Regions from separate parts of the Rhizobium sp. YTU87027 genome, predicted to be linked through region 2. Evidence: predicted binding sites of a transcription regulator. Region 2 holds the regulator's gene; the other holds the start of a gene.

Region 1 (3,409 bases), 1.3 Mb from region 2:
GGGTCCGGGCCTCCGCCTCGCGCTCGGCCATATGCTGCTGGCGATCCCGTTCCGCGCGCGCCCGCGTTTCGTTGCTGGCGGCTTCCAGCTCGCGGCTTTCGACCAGCGACTGCTTGAACCGTGCCAATGCCTTGGCCATCGTGCCGATTTCGTCACCGCGGTTCTGGCTGCCGATCTCGACCTCCAGCTTGCCATCGGCAACATCGCGGGTAACGCCGGCAAGACGGGCAAGCGGCGAGAAAAGCAGCTTGGTGATTGCCCAGGTTGCCGCTGCCATGACGATTAGAACGCCAAGCGCAATCATCGTCAGCAGGGTGGCGATTTCGAGAGAACCAGCATTGAGCTCGCTCATTCGCACGCTTTCCACGACGAGGAAGCGGGAGCCCTGGTAGTCGATGCCACGGACATAGGCTCGCGCCATGCCATCGGCGCGATCGAAGTCGTCGACCGTCATGCCCCTTGCCGACAGCGCGTCCTTTACGAAGGTGAAAGGCGCGGTATCGAGCGTGACGAGCTGGCCGCTCGCGTTCACGCCGATCGCCGAGCCGTCATCCGAGATAATTGCCGCCTGCGCCGTGCTGCCGGCCACAATACCCTTGGCGAGAATGCTGGTGATCATGTTGTCGCGCACCTTGAAGAGCATCACGCCCTTCGCCGCACCCAGCTTGACGATCGGCACGGCGTAGAAGATTGCCGACTTGCCGCTTGCGGCATCGACGCGAAGACCGGAAAAGCCCGTCGGTGCGGAATCGTCCGTCGCCTTGGCCGTGTTTGCGATCGCCTTGGCGAAGGCGAGACCGGCGCCGGTCGACTTCCACGCGTCGGCCTTCAGGTTTTCGGCGAAATCGTCGTTCTTCTTGTAAGAGTAGAGGACGTTACCGTCGAGATCGGCAATCAGCAGATCGCTGAAGGCGGTGTTCTCGAGGTCACGGGCAACCTCGCTCTGCGTTGTCTCATGGTTGGAATAGTAGAAGCCGCTTGGCGCCTGCGGCTTCATTAGCTTCTCGCGCTGGTCGGCCGGGTTCGGATTGTTGGTGATGAACACCTTCTTCAATTCGGCGCGCGCATCGCCTGACGTCTTCTCGATTGTCTTCCAGCCACTTTTCAGGCTCGTGATCGACATCTGCAGCGCTTCGATGCGCGCGATCGAATTCGCCTGGTTTTCCAGCTGCTCAAGCTGATCCTGCAGCATGTCGCCGCGGAAGATCAGGACGCTCGCCTTCGCCTTGAGCGCCTGCTCGCCGGAAATGCGGCTGCTGGCGAAGTAGGCGAGGACATTGATGACCGCGATTGACAGTGCGGTCAGCAGGATGAATGTGGCAATGACCTTGAAGGACAGGGACTGAAATCTCTGAACCATGAACGATGAACCCTTCCGGAACGGCTCATACCGGCAGAACGGGAACGCCCTGCCGGCTGACCTGTAAACAGAACACGGGAGCCTTGCCTTCGCGGGAAGGGAGCTCCTCTCACATTTTATCGGTCAAAAGTCGGCTACGGAGCTTAAATTGCCGTAAACAGCCTCCCTGAAAACAAGGAATGTTTTTGTTTTGTTCACTTATCGATGGCAGTTATTTTGCGAGTGCAATAGGGTGGACCATGCAAAATACGATTCGCATCATCGGCGTTGACCCGGGCCTGCGCCGCACCGGCTGGGGAATTATCGACACGCTCGGCAATTCCTTGCGCTTCGTCGCATCAGGCACGGTAACCTCGGACGGCGACATGGACCTGGCCTCGCGCCTCTGCCAGTTGCATGACGGTCTGGCGGATGTCGTCCATAGCTACAAGCCGGATGAGGCCGCTGTCGAACAGACCTTCGTCAACAAGGATGCCGTTGCAACCCTGAAGCTCGGCCAGGCCCGTGGTATTGCCATGCTCGTCCCTGCCCGTGCCGGATTGCCGGTCGCAGAATACGCGCCGAACGCGGTCAAGAAGGCGGTCATTGGAGTCGGCCACGGCGAGAAGCAGCAAATCCACATGATGCTGAAAATCCTGATGCCGAAGGTCGAATTCAAAGGCAATGACGCCGCCGACGCGCTGGCGATCGCCATCTGCCATGCGCACAACCGCGGCAGCAACCGAATGCGGCAGGCAGCGCTTGCCGGCTAATCTTCACTGACAACCACCGAACGGACCATTTGCATGATCGGCAAGCTCAAAGGCACCATCGAAGAAATCGGCGACGACTATGTCCTCGTCGATGTCCACGGCGTCTGCTACGTCGCCTTCTGCTCGGCGCGCACCCTGTCTCGCCTCGGCTCGGTGGGCGAAGCCTGTGTGCTCTTCATCGAAACCTATGTTCGCGAAGACCAGTTGAAACTCTTTGGGTTCATGACCGCGCTCGAAAGGGAATGGTTCATCCTCCTGCAGAGTGTTCAGGGCGTCGGCGCGAAGGTGGCTCTCGCAGTCCTTTCAACACTGCCTCCGAGCGAACTGGCGAACGCCATCGCACTGCAGGATCGCACGGCGGTCGCCCGCGCTCAGGGCGTTGGCCCCAAGGTTGCCGTGCGCATCGTCACCGAACTCAAGAACAAGGCGCCGGCCTTTGCCGGAGAAGCGTCGGGCACCATCGGCCTCAAGCAGGAACTCGGCGAAGGTGTTGCCGCAGCCCCGGTCGCCGACGCGGTATCCGCGCTGACGAACCTCGGCTATTCCCGCGACCAAGCGGCCAATGCCGTTGCCGCCGCAATGAAGACTGCCGGTGAAGGCGCTGACAGCGCCAAGCTCATCCGCCTCGGGTTGAAGGAACTGGCTCGCTGATCCAATTGCCCGAGCGGGTGCCAAAAGCCTCTGGCTTGGTGTATTGGTCACGAGCGTTTGAAGATTGGGAAATGCCAGCATGAGTGAAGCCGCGCGCCTGATATCGGCAGAGAAACGAGGTGAAGACCTGGATGTGACGCTGCGGCCGCAAGCGCTGGACGAGTTCACCGGCCAGGCGGAAGCGCGCGCAAACCTGAAGGTTTTCATCGAGGCGGCGAAGAACCGCGGCGAGGCGCTCGACCATGTCCTTTTCGTTGGCCCACCTGGCCTCGGCAAGACCACGCTGGCGCAGATCATGGCGAAGGAACTCGGCGTCAATTTCCGTTCGACATCAGGCCCGGTCATCGCCAAGGCCGGCGATCTCGCCGCCCTGTTGACCAATCTCGAAGAGCGCGACGTCCTCTTCATCGATGAAATCCATCGGCTCAATCCCGCCGTCGAGGAAATCCTCTACCCTGCGATGGAGGACTTCCAGCTCGACCTCATCATCGGCGAAGGCCCAGCCGCACGCTCGGTCAAGATCGACCTGTCGAAGTTCACGCTTGTTGCCGCAACGACGCGCCTTGGCCTTCTGACCACGCCGCTGCGCGACCGTTTCGGCATTCCCGTCCGTCTGAGTTTCTACACCGTCGAGGAATTGGAACTG
Region 2 (3,409 bases):
CTTAAGGTCGGAAAAGACCTCCAGAGCCTTTTCAAGGCCAATGCCTCGCTGGGCCGATAGCGACGTCCGGTTGGCTTTGTCGAAGGACGACTTATAGACGAGACCAAGACCAAGCTTGTCGCAGAGTTCCTTAAGCACGCCCGCGACCATGAAGGCATGGTCACGGCTCTCCATTTGACACGGGCCGGCAATCAGCGACAGCTTGCCGGTATTCGAAAAGGTGACGCGGCCGGCGCCTTGGCCAACCACGACTTCGGAATTTGTCTGGCTCATCGTTTCTCCTCGAAGGCGAAGAGCGCACCCTGGCCGGGCGCCGCCTTCACCAGAATTCGATTGTTCTTGCGCGTGTAGGTCATCCCGTTAGCAGCCAAATGCGCTTCTGTCACGGCGAGATCACTGACCGTGAAAACAATGGCGACGCCACGCAGGCCGCGATCGTTTGAGGGTGCGGGGATGTCGAAGTAGGCATCCAATCCATCTGGAGAGAGAACGCTCACTTTGGCGTTCGGAGTTGTAACACTCGCGCCAAAGGCCTCGTTGGTCACCGTGAGGCTGTGCGCCGCGGCGCGCACAAATAGTGCAAAAGCCTTTGGGTCCGGCGCGCCAAGAATGATCTCCGCGATTCCTTTGACGCCGTTCACATGGGTTTGCAGCGTCCTTCGATCAGACGGCAGCGGATTGACGCGTTGGCATGTGAAAAAGAAAAAGTCCGGAGCTCGCAGATCGACCGCGAACGCGAGCTTGAACGCGGCGGTTGCCTGAGAACCGTCGGGCAGCCTCATCGGTCGCTCGAACTGCAGCATCTCGCCACCGTTGATCTTTTCGGCAAGGAATCTGGCATGGTCGCGGTCGGCATCGGCGGTCGCGAAGACCGCAGCGGAGAACCCATCATCCCCGCATCGAAACCGAAAGGCGCGGTCACGCGCGGTAAAGACATTGCCCTTCTTCGCTGACGCCTCATACGGTTCTGCGCTGGCGACCGCGAGAGGCTCCAGGTAAGTTTCGTCGGCGAAGAATATGCAGGCGTTCTCGGTTCCAAAAGGATGCCGGGCATCGGGCGCGACGGTGAATCCGAGTTTTCCGAGACGCTCGCGGGCAAGTACAATATTGGAGACCGGCAGCACGATGTGGTCCAGCGGATGTGCTTCGCTCATGGCAAACTCCCGGGAATTTGCGAAGATGTGCGCCGGGCAAGGGAACAATGCAACCCCCTTCTGCGCTTTCGCTCAAAAGCAATGCAAAAACTGAACAAGTTGCAGGCAAGTTTTACGAAAATTTAGGTACTTGCGGAACACATATGGAACATATAGTGTCTGTTCTGGCTTTGTTTCACGACTCTGGGGTTCAACTTCGATGCTGACGCGCAAGCAACAGGAGCTTCTTCTCTTCATTCACGAACGAATGAAGGAGTCCGGTGTCCCCCCATCTTTTGACGAAATGAAAGACGCCTTGGACCTCGCGTCGAAGTCCGGCATCCACCGGCTAATTACTGCTCTGGAAGAACGTGGTTTCATTCGTCGACTGCCGAATCGAGCCCGTGCCCTGGAGGTCATCAAGCTTCCTGAAGCCTACAATCCGAGCTTGCAGCCCCGCCGCGGCTTTTCGCCGAGCGTCATCGAAGGCAGCCTCGGAAAGCCACAGCCGGTCGCGCCGCCGAAGCCGGCTGCACAAGCCGACAACGGCAATTCCGCCTCCGTGCCAGTCATGGGACGGATCGCCGCGGGCGTGCCGATTTCGGCAATCCAGAACATTACCCACGACATCACTGTTCCAGCCGACATGCTTGGCCCGGGCGAACACTATGCGCTTGAGGTCAAGGGCGACTCGATGATCGAAGCCGGCATCTTTGATGGCGACACGGTGATCATCCGCAACGCCAGCACTGCAAATGCCGGCGACATCGTTGTCGCACTTGTCGATGACGAGGAAGCAACCCTTAAGCGCTTCCGCCGCAAAGGCGCTTCCATTGCGCTTGAGGCCGCGAACCCGGCTTATGAAACGCGTATTTTCGGGCCCGACCGTGTCAAGGTTCAGGGCAAGCTCGTCGGCCTCATTCGCCGTTATCATTGAAGAACGGCGGCTCACCGTCGAAGGTGCCGCTCCGCCAGTTGTATGCCCGATGCCACATCCAAGGGCGGTCAAGTGTGGTGTAGGCCGTCGTTACCACGGGTACACCTTGGTCATCTATCCTTATCTCAGCAGCGCCCGAACGACGCAGGGTTTCGCCGGTGAACAGAAGCGCGCCCGACCGGCATGCCGTCGCCCGCAGGCGAGCGGGCGTTACGACGATATCGGCTGTATCGCAGGCAGCGCCGAAATAAGCGGGATTTTCGACGATTGTCACGACGTAGCCGCTATCATGCGGGGCGGTGCACCAGGCGCCTTTCAGGCAGACAAAGCGGTTCTCAGCGCCCGTCGATGCCTAACGTAGCGCGTTGCGAGCGTTACGCAATTCCGTTGCTGAGAGTCGTGGAGCTTCCCCTTTATTTCCGCGCTGCCGAACAGGGCCGACGCCTTCCAACAATTGCGGTGGCTGGCTTAACTCCGCCGCGAGCGCCCTTCGCCATTGATCGAAGACGAAGTCAGGCGGATGGGGTCGATTGGATGCAAGGACCTGCCCTTTGACAATCGCGACAAGACTGCCGTCCTCGGCGATGACAATGTCGGGGGCGGTCTGGACGGCGCCAATGCCACAAGGGCGGTTGCCAACGCGATCACGGCAGCGCCGAGATAGCGGAGCTTGGTTCGCAGAAGGGCAAGCGAGAGGAAGCCCGCGACCGCCACCGGAAAGCACCAACCCGGCAGTCGTCCGATATCGACGTTGCCACCCCAGCCCGAGACCATCTTGGCAATGGCGATCACGATGTCGAGCCCGAAGCCCGCGATTTTCCAGGGAATAATATCGAGGCTAAACGGCGTCAGCAACATCGCGAACATCCCCATTGGCATTACCACAAAAGAGATCACCGGCATGGCCATGAGATTTGCGGGTAGTCCGTAAGCGCTGAGCCGGTGGAAGTGTTCGACACCAAAGAGCGCCGTCGAGAAGCCGCCGATCATCGAGGTCAGCAAGGTGCACCCAAAGAAGCGAGCGACAAGCGATGGGCTTCACTGCGGCGACCTGCAGCAGAGGGTGTTCGCGCGCGCTTCTCTGTGACCAGATTAGGGCGAGCCTCGCTGCGAATGACATCTGGAAGCTCGGTCCCAGCGCCTCGGACGGAGACGGGAGCAGGATCACCCAGGCGGACAAGGCGATGTTGCGTAAGCTGATCGACGGTCGATCGAAGAACACGGCAGTGAGCATGATCGCCATCATGATGAAGGCACGTTCCGCCGACACCGCGAAGCCCGAGATCATGTAATAGGCCGTCAGCGCTGCCAGCGCGCCAGCCGCGGCGGTCTTCTTGGT

The links. The regulator LexA, encoded in region 2, represses DNA repair genes until DNA is damaged. The targets are predictions, from matches to a motif close to TGTTCNNNNTGTGTTCNG.
Region 1: ruvC (crossover junction endodeoxyribonuclease RuvC) is a predicted target of LexA. The motif match lies at 1,541-1,558, and genes of this name have one in related genera.

What each region holds. Positions count from the first base shown of each region.
Region 1 covers NZ_CP098440.1:2,652,143-2,655,551, forward strand. The annotation lists gene NBG89_RS13205 (methyl-accepting chemotaxis protein) at 1-1,360, opposite strand, end outside; gene ruvC (crossover junction endodeoxyribonuclease RuvC) at 1,600-2,112, shown strand; gene ruvA (Holliday junction branch migration protein RuvA) at 2,146-2,763, shown strand; gene ruvB (Holliday junction branch migration DNA helicase RuvB) at 2,843-3,409, shown strand, end outside.
Region 2 covers NZ_CP098440.1:1,322,479-1,325,887, reverse strand. The annotation lists gene kdsA (3-deoxy-8-phosphooctulonate synthase) at 1-273, opposite strand, end outside; gene NBG89_RS06705 (VOC family protein) at 270-1,154, opposite strand; gene lexA (transcriptional repressor LexA) at 1,354-2,070, shown strand; partial or broken gene NBG89_RS06695 (ComEC/Rec2 family competence protein) at 2,051-3,409, opposite strand, start outside.